Regions from separate parts of the Halomonas sp. HG01 genome, predicted to be linked through region 2. Evidence: predicted binding sites of a transcription regulator. Region 2 holds the regulator's gene; each other region holds the start of a gene.
The links. The regulator sigma-54, encoded in region 2, starts transcription at its own class of promoters, with help from an activator protein. The targets are predictions, from matches to a motif close to TGGCACNNNNNTTGCTNT.
Positions count from the first base shown of each region.

Region 1: the regulator sigma-54 is predicted to act here: its motif matches at 2,300-2,317, upstream of glnL (nitrogen regulation protein NR(II)).
Region 3: the regulator sigma-54 is predicted to act here: its motif matches at 2,214-2,231, upstream of UN84_RS12755 (nitrate reductase).
Region 4: the regulator sigma-54 is predicted to act here: its motif matches at 2,492-2,509, upstream of UN84_RS12255 (sugar phosphorylase).

Region 1 is NZ_CP022134.1:15,268-19,387, forward strand. Features, by position in the region: gene glnA (glutamate--ammonia ligase) at 1-357, shown strand, start outside; gene UN84_RS00070 (ZIP family metal transporter) at 476-1,189, opposite strand; gene UN84_RS00075 (DUF4124 domain-containing protein) at 1,356-1,937, shown strand; gene glnL (nitrogen regulation protein NR(II)) at 2,375-3,421, shown strand; gene ntrC (nitrogen regulation protein NR(I)) at 3,414-4,120, shown strand, end outside.
Region 2 is NZ_CP022134.1:1,153,775-1,157,894, forward strand. Features, by position in the region: gene rapZ (RNase adapter RapZ) at 1-171, opposite strand, end outside; gene UN84_RS05355 (PTS sugar transporter subunit IIA) at 204-689, opposite strand; gene hpf (ribosome hibernation-promoting factor, HPF/YfiA family) at 693-1,004, opposite strand; gene UN84_RS05365 (RNA polymerase factor sigma-54) at 1,118-2,518, opposite strand; gene lptB (LPS export ABC transporter ATP-binding protein) at 2,675-3,400, opposite strand; gene lptA (lipopolysaccharide transport periplasmic protein LptA) at 3,397-3,924, opposite strand; gene lptC (LPS export ABC transporter periplasmic protein LptC) at 3,921-4,120, opposite strand, start outside.
Region 3 is NZ_CP022134.1:2,678,327-2,682,446, reverse strand. Features, by position in the region: gene UN84_RS12770 (NAD(P)/FAD-dependent oxidoreductase) at 1-136, opposite strand, end outside; gene UN84_RS12765 (CmpA/NrtA family ABC transporter substrate-binding protein) at 378-1,409, opposite strand; gene UN84_RS12760 (ANTAR domain-containing response regulator) at 1,406-2,041, opposite strand; gene UN84_RS12755 (nitrate reductase) at 2,361-4,120, shown strand, end outside.
Region 4 is NZ_CP022134.1:2,567,327-2,571,446, forward strand. Features, by position in the region: gene thiC (phosphomethylpyrimidine synthase ThiC) at 1-38, shown strand, start outside; gene UN84_RS12250 (heavy metal translocating P-type ATPase) at 111-2,381, opposite strand; gene UN84_RS12255 (sugar phosphorylase) at 2,542-4,120, shown strand, end outside.

The DNA of each region.
Region 1 (4,120 bases), 1.1 Mb from region 2:
CCGAAGGGCAAGCGTGTCGAGGCGCGTTTCCCCGACCCGACCGCCAACCCCTACCTGTGCTTCGCGGCGATGCTGATGGCCGGCATCGATGGCATCAAGAACAAGATCCATCCCGGCGACGCCATGGACAAGAACCTCTATGACCTGCCGCCGGAAGAAGGCAAGTCCATCCCGACCGTCGCCGAGAGCCTGGACCAGGCCCTCGAGGCGCTGGCCGAGGACCGTGCCTTCCTGACCGAAGGTGGCGTGTTCACCGACGAGATGATCGATGCCTACATCGAGCTCAAGGAAGAGGACGTCGAGCGCCTGCGCATGACCACGCATCCGGTCGAGTTCGACATGTACTACAGCTGCTGATGCCGCGCGGCGCCTGGCGCCGCGCTCCAGCACGCGAAAGGCACGCCCGAGGGCGTGCCTTTTTTGTGCGTCTTTCTTTTGCGTGTCTCGATGCCGCGGGCTGACCCCGTCATGGCCATCAGTGGATCAGCATGTGACCGACGATGCCCATGGCGAAGCCGAGCACTGCGCCCAGCGGCGGCCCCCAGTGGCGTTCGAGGCGGGCCTGGGGGGCCAGGTCCTGAAACACCGAGTAGAGGATGCCGCCGGCGGCGAACAGCATGATCGCGGCCACCGGGGTGGGGTAGTCGCCCAGCCACCAGAGCCCGCCCAGCCCCGCCAGCGGGCCCAGCCAGGCCATGGCGAAGAACAGCGTCAGCAGGCGCCGGGCCGAGTAGTGGGTGGTCTCGCGCAGCTCGCGATAGGCGTTGAAGCCTTCCGGCAGGTTCTGCAGCGTCATCAGCAGGGCCAGCAGCACGCCGCTGCCGCCGCCATAGGTGAAGGCGGCCCCCAGAGCCAGGGCTTCGGGCAGGAAGTCGGAGAGCATGGCCGTCAGCTGGCTGGCGGAGGTGCCGTTGCGGTCGAGCAGGATGTCGATGCCCATGAAGGCCAGGCCGCCGGCGAGGAACCAGAGCATGGCCGGCCCCGGGGCCAGCGCCTCTAGGCTGTTGGGCACCAGCACCAGGGCCACCGCCGAGAGCAGGGCGCCGCCGCCGAAGGCGATGATGCCGTGGCGCAGCTCGTTCTCCAGCCAGTTCGGCCCGAGGCGTTCCACCTGGGCGACCCAGCCCCCCAACGGCATCGCCATGCCGGCCACCAGGGTCAGCAAGACCACCTTCTCCCATGCCTCCATGCCCGTCGCTCCTTGGCTGTTGGTGTCGCCGCCTCATCCTACTCTTCTTCACCCGGGGCGCGAACGTGGATTCCGTTCCGGGTCGACGGTGGGCTAGGCTTGGAGCAGGACGATGGCAGGCGCACGGCGCGCCGCACGGGACCGTCACGGAGCTCGGGAGAGACGCATGCACAAGGTTGTCATGACACTGGCGCTGGGCCTGGCGATGAGCCTGCCGGCCGTCGCGCAGACCATCTATCGCACCACCGATGCCCAGGGCAACGTCGTCTTCACCGACGACCCCGGGCGCGGCGGCGAGGCGGTGGAGCTCGATCCGCTCACCGTGGTGCCGTCGCGGCCGGTGCAGCCGCTGTCGAGCGCCTCGTCCGGTCGGCCCGAGAGCACCACGCGCTACGGCGAGCCTGGCCAGCCCTTCATGCCCTACGACGTCTTCGCGATCGCCTCCCCCGAGCAGCAGACGACCCTGCCTACCGGGGCCGCGGGCAACGTTCAGGTGCAGCTCGCCATCCGCCCCGACCTGCGCGACGACCATCGCGTGCGGCTGCTGGTGGACGGCCAGGTCAGTCAGTCCGCCATGCACACCGACACCTTCCTGCTCTCCAATCTCAACCGCGGTGAGCACCGGGTGCAGGCCGAGCTGCTCGACGCCTCCGGCGCGGTGCGCCACCGCACCTCGCCGCTGACGCTCTACGTTCAGCGGGCCAGCGTCAATCTGCCGAGCAATCCCAACAATCCCGCCAACCATTAGCTGCCCCCTCGCCGGCCGCATCGACCGCTGTGTCCGGATGGCTCCCCGAGGCCCTGTATCCCACCGCCGGCGCGTGACGACGGGCACTTCGATGCCTTCGATCACGCCGACCGGGTGAGCGAGGGCAGCGCCTTCCGCCATGCCGAGGCGCTGCGCGGCGATCGTCCGCCCGGAAGCGATCGCCGTCGGCACGACCATGAAGCATGGCGAGCGCATCACGCCCCGCGAGCGCACTTCAGGAAGCCGCTCGAGCCGGAGTGAGCGCTGCCTCGCAGTGCGTGCACCAGCGTGGTGCACTACCATGGTGCATGATCCCCATGTCGGATCAGCCGGGAGGCGACGCCATGCCGTCTTCCCCAAAGTGGCGCGCTTCTTGCAGCACATGAGGGAGGCGCCGCATCGTTTCGCCGCCGGAATGCACCAACGGGAATGCCTTCATGTATCAACGCCTGATGGAACACCTCACCACCGCCGTGCTGCTGCTGGATGGCCGGCTGCAGCTGCGCTGGATGAATCCGGCGGCGGAGGCGTTGCTGGCATTGAGCCGCTCGAGGGTCACCGGCCTGCCGCTGCCGGGGCTGGTGAACTCGGATGACGATATCGGCGAACTGCTGGCCAAGGCACGCGACGAGTTCCATCCCTACACCCAGCGCGAGGCGCGCCTGACCCTGCCCACCGGCGACGCGCTGACGGTGGACTACACCGTCACGCCGCTGTCGGCGGACGAGCTGCTGATGGAGCTGGAGCCCCGCGACCGGCTGCTGCGCATCTCACGCGAGGAGGCGCTGCAGACCCGCCAGGAGACCATCAAGGTGCTGGCGCGGGGGCTCGCCCATGAGGTCAAGAATCCGCTGGGCGGCATCCGCGGCGCCGCCCAGCTGCTGGAGCGCGACCTGGGCGACTCCCAGCTCACCGAGTTCACCCGCATCATCGTCGAGGAGGTCGATCGGTTGCGCGACCTGGTGGATGCCATGCTCGGCCCCCATCGGCTCAATCGTCCCGAGCCGCTCAACATCCACAAGGTACTGGAGCGGGTCCGGGCCCTGGTGTCGGTGGAACACCCCGAAGTGACCTTCACTCGCGACTACGATCCCAGCCTGCCGGATCTGATGGGCGACGAATCCCAGCTGATCCAGGCCATCCTCAACGTGGCACGCAACGCCGTGCAGGCGATGACCGAGGCCGGCATCGAGGGTCCCACCCTGGTGCTGAAGACCCGCGCGCGTCGCCAGTTCACCCTCGGCGCCGAGCGCCATCGCCTGGTCTGCCAGGTGAGCCTCATCGACAACGGTCCCGGCATCCCCGAGGAGCTCAAGGAGACGCTGTTCTACCCCATGGTGTCCGGCCGCGCCGAGGGCAGCGGCCTGGGGCTGTCGATCGCCCAGTCGGTCCTGCACCGCCACCAGGGGCTGATCGAATGCGACTCCCGGCCGGGCCAGACCGAATTCCGACTGCTGATACCGCTGGAGACATCCCATGACTGAAGCCGCACGCGTCATGATCGTCGATGACGATCGCGCCATTCGCTGGGTGCTGGAGCGCGCTCTGGCCCAGCCCGACCTCGAGGTCGAGAGCGTCGAGCGTGCCGACCGGATCCTCGAGCGGCTGCTCGAGGATCCGCCCGACGTGCTGGTCACCGACATCCGCATGCCGGGCCTGGACGGCCTGGACCTGATGGCGAAGGTGCGCGAGGCGCATCCGGAGCTGCCGGTGATCGTGATGACCGCCCATTCCGACCTCGACAGCGCGGTGGCCTCCTATCAGGGCGGTGCCTTCGAGTACCTGCCCAAGCCGTTCGACGTCGACGAGGCCCTGGCGCTGGTGCGCCGCGCCGTGGCCCATGCCCGCGAGCGCCAGCGCCCGGTGCACGCCCCCGAGGGGCTGGACGCCGAGATCATCGGCGAGGCGCCGGCCATGCAGGAGGTGTTCCGCGCCATCGGTCGGCTGTCGCAGTCGCACATTACGGTGCTGATCAACGGCGAGTCCGGCACCGGCAAGGAGCGCGTCGCCCAGGCGCTGCATCAACACAGCCCGCGGGCCGGCAAGCCGTTCATCGCCCTGAACATGGCGGCGATACCCCGGGACCTGATCGAGTCCGAGCTGTTCGGCCACGAGAAGGGCGCCTTCACCGGCGCCACCGCCCAGCGCCAGGGGCGCTTCGAGCAGGCTGATGGCGGCACCCT
Region 2 (4,120 bases):
GCTGACCGCGACGGCGCTGCGCAGGGACTGGCCGCTGCGCAGCTCGTCGACCAGCGGTCCGAGGAGCATCGCCGGGAGGTTGTCGATGGCGTAGTAGCCGAGGTCCTCGAGGGCCTGCAGGGCGATCGACTTGCCGGAGCCGGAGCGTCCGCTGATGATGACGAGCTGCATGACGGATCGGGTCTCCTGGTCGGGGGCGGCCCTCAGCTGCGTCCGCTGGCGGCCGGTGCCTGTCGTCGGATGGCGTCGAGGAGGCTGTCGTGCAGCTCGCGCTGGCTGCCGGCCCGACGCAGGGCGCTGCGGGTCGCGGCGTCGTTCATCACGCCGGCGACCTGGCCGAGCAGGGCGAGATGCGCGTCGTCGGCTTCCTCGGGGACCAGCGGCACGAACACCAGGTCGACGGGTTCACCGTCGATGGCGTCGAAGTCGACCGGTTCGTCGAGCTTGAGAAAGCCGGCGATAGGGGCCTTGCAGTGAGGGTTGCGGGAATGGGGGATGGCGACCCCGTGCCCGATGCCGGTGCTGCCCAGGCGCTCCCGCCCGATCAGCCGGCTGAAGACCTCCTGGCTGTCGAGGCTGGGAATGTTCTGGGCGATGAAGGTGCTGAAGAACTCCAGCACCCGTTTCTTGCTCCCCCCGGGCACACCGAAGAGGGTGCGCTCGGGGGGCAGGATGGCTTCGAGTGACATGACTCAGCGGACGCTTGCGGCGCCCTGGGCGCGGGCCTGAGTCTTTTCCTTGTGCTTGACGAGCTGGCGGTCCAGCTTGTCGGCAAGGGCGTCGATGGCGGCGTACATGTCGGCGTCCATCGCTTCGGCGTGCAGATCGGCACCGGCGGCGTGCAGCGTGCAGGCGGCCTGTTGGCGTTCCTTCTCGACGGAGAGCGTCACCTGAACGGTGGTGATGTTGTCGTAATGGCGTTCCAGGCGGGAGAGTTTCTCCTGCACGTAGTCACGCAGGGGCTCGGTCAATTCCACGTGATGGCCGGTGAGGTTGACTTGCATGACACGCTCCTTGCTCCTTGGGTGGTGACTCGATTGTAACCCTTTTTGGTGCCTTGCAAACCCCCCGTGCCAGACGCGTTTTCATACTCTGGAACCCCCCCGTCGGGAGGGCCTCAGCCGAGGCGCTTGCGCTGGCTGGAGGAGGGGATGTGCATCGCTTCGCGATACTTGGCGACGGTGCGTCGGGCCACCTCGATGCCCTCCTCGGCGAGTAGGGTGACCAGCTTGCTGTCGGACAGCGGCTTGCGCGGCGGTTCGCCCTCGATCAGCTTGCGGATGCGGGCGCGGATCGCGGTGCTGGAGTGGGCATCCTCGCCGTCGCCGACCTGGCTCGAGAAGAAGTACTTGAGCTCGAAGACGCCGCGGGGGGTGTGGATGAACTTCTGGGTCGTGACCCGAGAGATGGTCGACTCGTGCATCTCCACCGTCTGGGCGATGTCGGCCAGGATCAGCGGCTTCATGGCCTCTTCGCCGTGCTCGAGGAACTCGATCTGGCGGGTCATCACCTCGTGGCCGACGCGCAGCAGGGTGTCGTTGCGGCTGGCCAGGCTCTTGATCAGCCAGCGCGCCTCCTGCAGGTGGTCCTTGAGGAACTGGTTGTCGTCGCTCTTGTCGGCGCGCTTGATCAGCGCCGCGTAGTCGGGCTGGATGCGCAGCCGCGGCATCGCCTCGGGGTTGAGCTCGACGCGCCAGCCCTGGGGCGTGTAGCGGGCGATCAGGTCGGGAATCACGTAGTCGCTGTCGCCGCTGGCGAATTCGCTGCCCGGGCGCGGGTCGAGGCCGCGGATCAGGCCGATGACCTCGTCGAGGGTCTCGTCGTCGAGCCCCAGACGCCGCTTGAGCAGCCGCCGGTCGTTGCCGGCCAGGGCCTCGAGGAACTGGCGTACCAGGCGGCGCGCCTGGGGCAGCAGCGGGGTGTCGTCGGTCAGGGTGGCCAGCTGCAGCAGCAGGCACTCGCGCAGATCGCGGGCGAACACGCCGGTGGGCTCGAACTGCTGCAGGCGCAGCAGCACCGCTTCGACCTCGCGGGTAGCGAGCCCGTCGAGGCCCTGGGCGCGCAGGCCGTCGCGCAGCTCGTCGAGCGGTTGATCCAGATAGCCGTCCGGCGTCACGGCATCGATCAGGCTCTCGGCGATGCGGGTCTCGCGTTCGTCGAGCTCGCTCATGGCCAGCTGCCAGACGAGGTGGCTCTGCAGGCTCTGGCCGGCGGCCTGGCGCTCGAAGTCGGGAGCCTCGCCGCTGCCGCCGGCGTCCTGGAAGGTGTCCGACCAGTCGCTGTCGACGCTGAGTTCTTCCGGAATCTCGTCGGACCAGTCGTCGTCCGGCGTCTCCCCGGCGGCCTGCTCGCCGAAGTCGTCCTCCAGCTCCAGCATGGGATTGGCTTCCAGGGCCTGTTGGATCTCCTGGCGCAGATCAAGGGTCGAGAGCTGCAGCAGGCCGATGGCCTGCTGCAGCTGGGGCGTCATGGTCAGCTGGGTGCCGACACGCAGTTGGAGGGATGCCTTCATGGCCATGGCAAGCGTTCCGGTCCTGCGGCAAAGAGGCCTTCCACCCTAGTGTGGGTGTGCCCGCCGTGCAAGCCTTTGCTCAGCAATTAGCATGCCAATGGCAATTGCCATGCCTGTCTGTGCATGGCGACAATATATCAGTGACTTGCGAAGCCAATAGGCTCAGAGTCGGAAGTCCTGGCCCAGGTAGACGTCGCGTACCCGCTGGTTGGCGAGGATGGCCTCGGCGTCGCCTTCGGCGATGATCTGGCCGTCGCCGACGATGTAGGCGCCGTCGCAGATGTCCAGCGTCTCGCGCACGTTGTGGTCGGTGATCAGCACGCCGATCTCGCGGGCCTTGAGCTGGCGGATGATGCCCTTGATGTCGCCTACCGAGATCGGGTCGACGCCGGCGAAGGGCTCGTCGAGCAGGATGAAATCGGGTTCGGTGGCCAGCGCCCGGGCGATCTCGACCCGCCGGCGCTCGCCGCCGGACAGGCTCATGCCCAGGTTGTCGCGGATGTGGGTGATGTGGAACTCCTCCAGCAGTGCCTCCAGGCGCGCCTTGCGGCCGGCACGGTCGAGGTCACGGCGGGTCTCGAGAATGGCCATGATGTTGTCGGCCACCGACAGCTTGCGGAAGATCGAGGCTTCCTGGGGCAGGTAGCCGATGCCGGCCTGGGCGCGTTGGTGCATGGCGGCGCCGGAGAGGTCGCGGTCGTCGATGACGACGCGGCCGGCGTCGGCCCGGACCAGGCCGACGATCATGTAGAAGGAGGTGGTCTTGCCGGCGCCGTTGGGGCCCAGCAGGCCGACGATGCGGCCCTGCTGGATCTCCAGGCTGATGTCGTGAACGACGCGACGGCGCTTGTAGCTCTTGGCGAGGTTCTGGGCACTCAGGGTCTTCATGGGCCGTCCTGCTGTTCCGGCTCCAGGGTCATGCGCACGCGCTGGCGCTCGCCGATGCCCTCGGCGTCGGAGCGGGCCTGCACCACCCGGCGGTCGAGGAAGTATTCGAGGTAGCCGCCGTCGAAGGTGTCGCCGCCCTGGTGCAGCTCGGCCTGGTCGACGAGCTCGATGCGCCGCTCGGCCACGTGGTAGACCACGGTGCGGCCCCAGGCGCGGACCAGGGGTTGATCGGGGGCGGGCTTCTGCTCCAGGTAGGCGCGCTGGCCGGTGGCGGTGGCGGTGGTCAGCTGGCCGGCCTCGTTGCGCTGGATCTCCACGCGGTCGCCGGTCAGCTGCATGCTGCCCTGCTGGATCTGCACGTCGCCCTGATAGACGGCGGTGCCGGCGCGGTCGTCGAGGTCCAGGCGGTCGGCCTCGACCTGGATGGGCGCGCTGGCGTCGCCTTCCAGCGCCAGGGCGGCGGGGGCGGCCAGCGCGGTGGCGAGCAGCGCTGCGCTGAGCAGTGAAGCGAGGGATCGCGTCATGACTCGGGGTCCTCCTGGGGGTCCGGCGGGTGGTGGCCGCGCACATTGTCGGTCAGTCGGGCGCGGTTGTCATCGAGCCAGGCGTCGAAGCGCTCGCCGCGCATCCACTGCGGCGGCTGGCTCAGTCGTGCCGGCGTGTCGCTCCAGGCGTGACCGGCGATGCTGTCGTAGTACAGGCGTTCGGTCTCGAGCCGCC
Region 3 (4,120 bases), 1.5 Mb from region 2:
GCGCGCTCTCGCGCTGGACCAGCGCCTCGACCAGCCGCTGGCCGGCCATGCCGCTGCCGACGATCACCAGGTGATCGATGGTCGGCGGCCCCTCGTCGCGCGACGGGGCATCGGGTGTCGGGTCATCGGAGTGCATCACGGACTCCCTCCATAAACGCAGAAGACGCCTCGACGCTCCCCGGCATTGGGGAGCGTGGAGACGTCTTCGTCTGATACTTCGAGGTGCGATCGCCGTTGACCGCCGGGGGCCTGGGCCCGCCGTTCTGACCTGTTCCTATCAAGGATCGGGCCAGTCGCCAGTAAAGAACTGCAATGTCAGTGAGTTGGGTGAAATCTCCCGGGCGATGGCCGGCGCGGGACGGATGAAGTCGCGGTCGTCATGCACGCTCCTGGTGCGTCGCGGCATCGATATGCACGGGGCTGTAGCAGGTCTCGACCGCGGCACGGTCGAGCGGCTCGCCGAGCTGGCGGGCCAGATGCTCCACCACCCGGGCCAGCTCGTCGGCCCCGGGGCGCAGCCCGGTGAGGCGCTGCTCGATCGGCGGCTCGTCCAGCGGCAGCGTCGGCAGATGATCCATGGCGCGGTCCAGGTAGGGCGGCAGGGCCAGCCAGTCGCGCGCCAGGCGCCGGTGCTCGGGCGCCTCGGTCAGCCAGCCGGCGGCGGCGATCAGGGCGCGGATCAGGGCCGCGAGGGTGGCCGGGTGGCGCTCGGCCCAGTCATGGGTCACGCCGAGCACCTTCTCGGGATGGCCCGGCCACAGCGCGGCGCCGGTGGCGACGATGCGCCCGCCGCCGCGCTGTGCGGCCTGACTGCCCCAGGGCTCGCCGACGCAGAAGCCGTCGATGCGGCCCTGTTCGAGGGCTTCGACCATGCGCGACGGCGGCAGGGCGACCAGTTCGACGTCGGTGTCGGGGTCGAGGCCACCCAGGGCCAGCCAGTCGCGCAGCTGGTAGTGGTGGCTGGAGAAGGGATGCACCATGGCCAGCCGTGGGCGTGTGGTGCCGCGCCGGCGCAGCCGTTCGGCGAAGTCGCGGGCGTTGACGGCCGGATCCCGGCCGCCGGGGGAGTCGTCCAGGGGCGCGGCCATGCCCTCCGACCAGTAGGGGGACAGCACCAGCGTATTGCCGTGGCGGCCGAGTACCAGCGGCGCCAGGACGTCGCAGGGCGTGCCGGAGGCGCCGAGGCTCATGGCCAGCGGCAGCGGGGCCAGCAGCTGGGCACCGTCGAGCAGCCCGGCGGCGAGCTTGTCGCGCAGGGTCGACCAGGCGCTCTCCCGCGACAGCGTGACCTCGAGCCCCTCGGCGGCGAAGAAGCCGCCTTCCCGGGCGACGATCGGCAGGGCGGCGTCCAGCAGTGGCACGATGCCCAGGGTCAGGCGGGAAAGCTCGGGGGCTTGGGACATGCTCATAGGCCTTTCTCCAGTCCTTCGAGGATATCGATCACGTTGCCGGCCACCTCGCCGATGCGCTGGCCCCGGTCCATGGCCAGCTTGCGCAGCGTCTGATAGGCCTGGGGCTCGTCGCAGTCCTGGTGCTTCATCAACATTCCCTTGGCCTTCTCGATGCGCTTGCGGTCGGCCAGCTGGGTGCGGGTGCGGTCGAGCTCCTGGCGCATCGACTGGAAGGCGTCGAAGCGGGCCACGGCGACCTCGAGGATCGCCCGGACCCGGGTCGGCACCAGGCCGTCGACGACGTAGGCGCTGACGCCGGCCTTGAGGGCGGCCTGCATGGAGTCGGGGTCGTGCTGGTCGGCGAAGAACACCACCGGCCGCGGGTTCTGGCGGTGCAGCTGCGACATGCTGTCGAGGGTGTCGCGGTCGGGGGATTCCATGTCGATGATCACCACGTCGGGGGCGTGGCGCTCGACCATGTCGTTGAGGCTGGCCGGGCTCTGCAGGTGGCAGATCACTTCGTGCCCCTCCTGGCCGAGGGCCTCCTCGACCATGGCGGCGCGGACGCTCTCGTCGTCGACCAGCAGGATTCGCAAGGGCTGGGGCATGGCATAGGGCTCGTGATGGCGGAAACGGTCAACCCTGGTCATGCAAGAGACGTTCCAGCATCTGCGTCGCCAATGCCCGGGCGGCGAGGCATCCGCGTTGTGTCGAATCCTGCACCATGAGGGCGCGGAGTGCGGTGGAAAACGCGGCAGTCTGGTGCAGGCGACGTCGATACCCCGGACGCGCCGGTCTGAGAAGCGGCGCTTTTCGTCCGTCTGGCACACCGATTGCTTCTATCGGGGAAAGAGACTCCCGGATCGCCATGGCGGCGATCCACGGCAACGACGCCCACCCCCGCGCTTACCCGGCGCGGCGGTGGGCGTCGTCGTTTCGGGACCTGCGATCGCGATCGAGGAGAGCACCATGCAACAGGCGCGCACCACTTGCCCCTACTGCGGCGTCGGCTGCGGCGTGACCGCCGACATCGAGGGCGGACGAATCACCGACGTGGAGGGCGACGGCGACCACCCGGCCAACCACGGGCGGTTGTGCGTCAAGGGGGCGGCGCTGGCCGAGACCCTGGGCGATCATGGCCGCCTGACGCGGCCACGGGTCGATGGCGTCGAGGTCGATTGGGACACCGCGCTCGATGCGGTGGCCAGCCGCCTCCAGGCCACCCGAGCATCCGCCGGCGATCACGCCGTGGCGGCCTATCTCTCCGGCCAGCTGCTGACCGAGGACTATTACGTCGCCAACAAGCTGTTCAAGGGCTTTCTCGGCACGCCGCACCTGGATACCAACTCGCGGCTGTGCATGGCTTCGTCGGTGGCCGCCTACAAGCGTTCGCTGGGCGCCGATGCCGTGCCGTGCAGCTACGAGGACCTGGAGGAGGCCGAGCTGGTGGTGCTGGTGGGCTCCAACCTGGCCTGGAACCACCCGGTGCTCTACCAGCGGCTGCGCACCGCCAAGAGCCGCAACCCGCTGATGCGGGTGGTGGTGATCGACCCGCGGGTCACCGACAGCTGCGAGATCGCCGACCTGTATCTGGGACTCAGGCCCGGCACTGATGCCCGGCTGTTCACCGGCCTGCTGGCGTGGATGGCCGACAAGGGCCGGCTCGACGACGTCTATCTGGTGCAGCATACCGCCGGGCTCGACGAGGCCCTGGCCGCGGCCCGCGAGGACGACGTGTCCATCTCAGCCATCGCCGCCGACTGCGACGTCGACGCCGAGCGCCTGGAGACCTTCTTCTACTGGTTCGCCAGCCAGCTGCACGTGGTGACCCTCTATTCCCAGGGCATCAACCAGTCGTCCAGCGGCACCGACAAGTGCCAGGCGATCATCAACTGCCACCTGGCCGGCGGCAAGATCGGCCTGCCCGGCGCCGGGCCCTTCTCGATCACCGGCCAGCCCAACGCCATGGGCGGCCGCGAGGTGGGCGGGCTGGCCAACCAGCTCGCCGCCCACATGGACTACGACTCGGTCGGCGCCCCCGACCGCGTGACGCGCTTCTGGGCCACCGAGCATCTGACGCCGAGCCTGCCCGAGGCGCCGGGGCACAAGGCGGTGGCGCTGTTCGAGGCCATCGAGCGCGGCGAGATCCAGGCGCTGTGGGTGATGGCCACCAATCCTGCGGTCAGCCTGCCCGACGCCAATCGGGTGCGGGCGGCGCTCGAGAAGTGCCCGCTGGTGATCGTCTCCGAATGCATGGCCGACACCGACCTGCTGCCCTATGCCGATATCGTGCTGCCGGCGTCGTCGTGGTCGGAGAAGGATGGCACCGTGACCAACTCCGAGCGGCGCATCTCGCGCCAGCGCGGCATGCTGCCGCCGCCCGGGGAGGCGCGCCACGACTGGTGGATCGTCTGCGAGGCGGCGCGCCGGCTGGGCTTCGGCGAGGCCTTCGACTACAGCCACCCCGGCGATATCTTCGCCGAGCACGCGCGGCTCTCCGGCTTCGAGAACGCCCCCGGCGTCCCGGGCAGCGAGGCGCGGCTGTTCGACATCTCGGCGCTGGCGGAGCTCGACCGCGCCGGTTATGACGCCCTGGCGCCGATCCAGTGGCCGGTGACCGCCGCATCGCCCCGTGGCACCGCACGGCTGTTCGAGGACGGCCGCTTCGCCACCGCGGACGGCCGGGCACGACTGCTGCCGGTGCGACCGCGCGGCCCCGAGCAGGCGCT
Region 4 (4,120 bases), 1.4 Mb from region 2:
TCCGCCAAGAGGGCGCCGAGCTGTACAAGGAGGTCTGACCTCACGCCTTGATGCAGAACGCCGCGCCGGCAATCAGCCGGCGCGGCGTTTTTGTAGGCCGCCAGGCTAATTCAGTTTGCCGCGGGCGAGGCGGCAACGGCCGCGTCGTCTTCCGTCGAGTCACGATCGCCCGGCGCGAAGCGCAGCAGCCGCAGGGCGTTGAGCGTGACCAGCACGGTGGCGCCGGTGTCGGCCAGGATCGCCAGCCACAGCCCGGTGATGCCGAGCACGGTGGTGACCAGGAACAGCCCCTTGAGCCCCAGGGCGATGGCGATGTTCTGGCGGATGTTGGCCATGGTCGCCCGCGCCAGCCGGATCAGCGCCGCCGCGTCGCCCACCCGGTTGCGCAGCAGCGCGCCGTCGGCGGTCTCCAGCGCCACGTCGGTCCCCGAGCCCATGGCCACGCCCACCTGGGCGCTGGCCAGCGCCGGGGCGTCGTTGATGCCGTCACCGATCATCATCGTCCGCTCATGGCCGGCCAGCTCACGGATCGCCTCGACCTTGCCCTCCGGCATAAGCCCGGCGCGACGCTCGATGCCGAGGCGCCCGGCGATGGCCGCGGCGGTGCGATCGTTGTCGCCGGTCAGCATCACCGAGCGCACGCCCAGCGCCGACAGCGCCTGCACGCCGGCCTCGGCATCGGGCCGCGGCTCGTCGCGCAGGGCGATGGCCCCCAGCGCCACGCCGTCCTCGACCGCCACGATCACCGTCTTGCCCTCGGCCTCGAGTTCCTCGATTCGCGCGGCCAGCGCCTCGGCCAGCGTGCCGCGATCGGCCACGTGGCGCGGCGCGCCGACGAAGGCCCGGCGACCCTCGATCAGCGCCTCGACGCCCTGCCCGGGCACCGCCCGGGCCTCGCTGACCCTTGAGGCCGCGACCTGCTGCGCCTCCGCATGGGCGACCACCGCCTGCGCCAGCGGATGGCTGGCGTCGCGCTCCAGGCCCGCGGCCAGGGCGATCACGTCCTGCGCGGCCACGGCGTCGCTTGCCGGCACCACATCGGTCACCCGCGGCCGGCCCTCGGTCAGGGTGCCGGTCTTGTCGAAGGCGACCGCCTCGGTGCGGGCGGCGGCTTCGATCACCGCACCGCCCTTGAGCAACAGCCCGTGCCGGGCGCCGCTGGAGAGCGACGAGGCGATCGATGCCGGCACCGAGATCACCAGCGCGCAGGGGCAACCGATCAGCAGCAGCGCCAGGCCGCGATAGGTCCACTCGCCCCATTCGCCGCCCAACGCCAGCGGCGGCACCACCGCGACCAGCACCGCCAGGCCGACCACCGCCGGCATGTAGACGCGGCTGAAGCGGTCGATGAAGCGCTCGGTGGGCGCCCGCGCCTCCTGGGCTTCCTCCACCAGCCGGATGATGCGTGCGATGGTGTTGTCCTCGGGCGACCGGGCCACGCGCAGCCGCAGCACGCCGTCATGGTTGATCGAGCCGGCGAACACCTCGTCGCCCTCGCCCCGGTCCCGCGGCACCGACTCGCCGGTCACCGGCGACTCATCGATCGACGAGCGGCCCTCGAGGATGGTGGCGTCGGCGGGGATGCGGTCGCCGGGGCGCACCACCACCACCTGGCCGACCGCCAGATGTGCCACATCCACCGTGCGCGTCTCGCCGGGGGCGACTTCCAGGCGTGCCTCGCGTGGCACCAGATCGGCCAGCGCGCGGATGCCCGAGCGGGCCCGGTCCGCGGCCACGCCCTCGAGGATCTCGCCGATAGCGAACAGCAGCACCACCATGGCCGCCTCCTCGGCGGCGCCGATGATCAGCGCACCGCCGGCGGCCAGGGTCATCAGCATCTCGATGGTGAACGGCATGCCGACCCGCGCCGCACTCACCGCACGGCGAGCGACCGGCGCCAGTCCGATCAGGCAGGCCGCCAGGAAGGCCCAGTGGGCCACCTCCGTTCCGACGGTGAAGCGCAGCAGCGTGGCCACGCCGAGCGCCACCCCGGTGGCCAGCACCAGCCGCCCCTTGGCGGTGGCATGCCAGCGCCGGGGCGAGGCGTCATCACCCCGACGGAAATGATCGGCATGATCGCGCCCGGCACAGCAGCCGGCGCCCGAAGGCGCCTCGGCATCGTCCTGCGCCGACTGGCGCCGAACGCCATAGCCCAACCGCTCGACCAGCGACGCCACGTCCTCGGGCGCCGTGCGGCCGGTATCCAGATCGAGGGCCAGCGAGCCCTGCATGACCGAGACCTTCACGTCAGCCACGCCATCCAGACGCTCCAGCGCGCCGCGGATCTTGCCGGCGCAGCTCGGACAGTCCATGCCTTCCACGCGCCACTGGTGTCGCTGGAGTGCACCCTTTTCGGCTTCCTGCGCGGCGTCTTGCGCCATCCTGACCTCCTCGGGGCTCGTCATCGAAACATGGCATCAGCCTAGAGCCTCTAGCCGCTATAGACTCAAGCGGTGATGACGCCGGGCACGACACCGCCAGCATGGACAGCTGGCACGCGGCCTGCATGCTTAAGGAAACCCCCAACGAGAGGCGATCGCCATGCCGGCACCCTCCCTTTCGACGCCACTTGGCGCCGAGGCCTTCCATGAGCGCGCCCATCGCCACCTGACGATGCTCTACGGCCCCCGCGCCGACGAGGTGCTGCGCCGGCTGTTCACCCTGCTGGCGCATCAGGCCCCCATGACGCCCCCGGATGGTGAGGCACCGCCCGCCCGTCCGCTGTGGAGTGAACGCGACCAGTGGCTGATCGCCTACGGCGACAGCCTGGTCGACGGCGAGCAGCCACCGCTCGACGTCCTCGACGACTTCGTCGCCGGCCGCCTCGGAGAGACCTTCAGCGGCGTGCACCTGCTGCCCTTCTTCCCCTGGAGCAGCGACGATGGCTTCTCGGTCATCCACTACCGCGAGGTCGATCCCAAACTCGGCGACTGGCCCCAGGTCCGCCGCCTTTCCCGTCGCTTCGATCTGGGGGTCGACCTGGTGCTCAACCACGTCTCACGGGAATCGCTGTGGTTCGCCGACTATCTCGGCGGCAACCAGCCCGGCCGCGACTACTTCATCGAGATGGATCCCGAGACCGACCTCTCGGCGGTGGTGCGGCCACGCAGCTCGCCGCTGCTGGTCAAGGTGCCGACCCGCCGCGGGCCCCGTCACCTGTGGGCGACCTTCTCCGAGGATCAGATCGACCTGAACTTCGCCAACCCCGACGTGCTGCTGGAGTTCGTCGGTATCCTGCTGTTCTACCTCTGCCAGGGCGCGCGAGTGATCCGCCTGGATGCCATCGCCTACCTGTGGAAGAAGGTCGGCACCTCCTGCATCCACCTGCCCGAGACCCACGAGGTCGTGCGGCTGCTGCGCGCCATCGCCGATCACGTGGCGCCGGGCACGCTGATCCTCACCGAGACCAACGTGCCGCACCGCGAGAACATCAGCTACTTCGGTCTTGAGAGGCTCGAAAAGGACGGCACGCCGCCGGACGAGGCGCACCTGGTCTATCAGTTCCCGCTGCCGCCGCTGCTGCTGCACACCTTTACCAGCGGCGAGGCCGGCACCCTGGCGGCCTGGCTGCGCAGCCTGCCCGCACTGCCCCCGGGCTGCAGCTTTCTCAACTTCACCGCCAGCCACGACGGCATCGGCGTGCGCCCGCTGGAGGGCTGGCTGCCCCACCACGAGGTCGACGCGCTGCTCGAGCTGATGCACCGCTTCGGCGGCTTCGTCAGCATGCGCACCAAGGACGATGGCGAGGACTCGCCCTACGAGATCAACATCACCTGGTTCGACGCCATGAAGGGCACGAGACGCGGCGCGGACCCCTGGCAGATGCCGCGTTTCCTGTGCAGCCAGCAGCTGATGCTCGGCCTCAAGGGCATCCCGGCGCTGTATCTGCACGCGCTGACCGGCACCCTCAACGACATCGAAGGCATGGAACGCAGCGGCCGGCTGCGCTCGATCAATCGCCACCGCTGGGACCGTGGTGCCCTGGAGCGGCTGCTCGACAGCCCGCACACCTCGACCCACCAGGCTTTCACGGCGCTGACGCGGCTGCTCGAGGTCCGCCGCGACGAGCCCTGCTTCCACCCGGATGTGCCGCAGCGGGTGATCGAGACGCCGGCGTCGC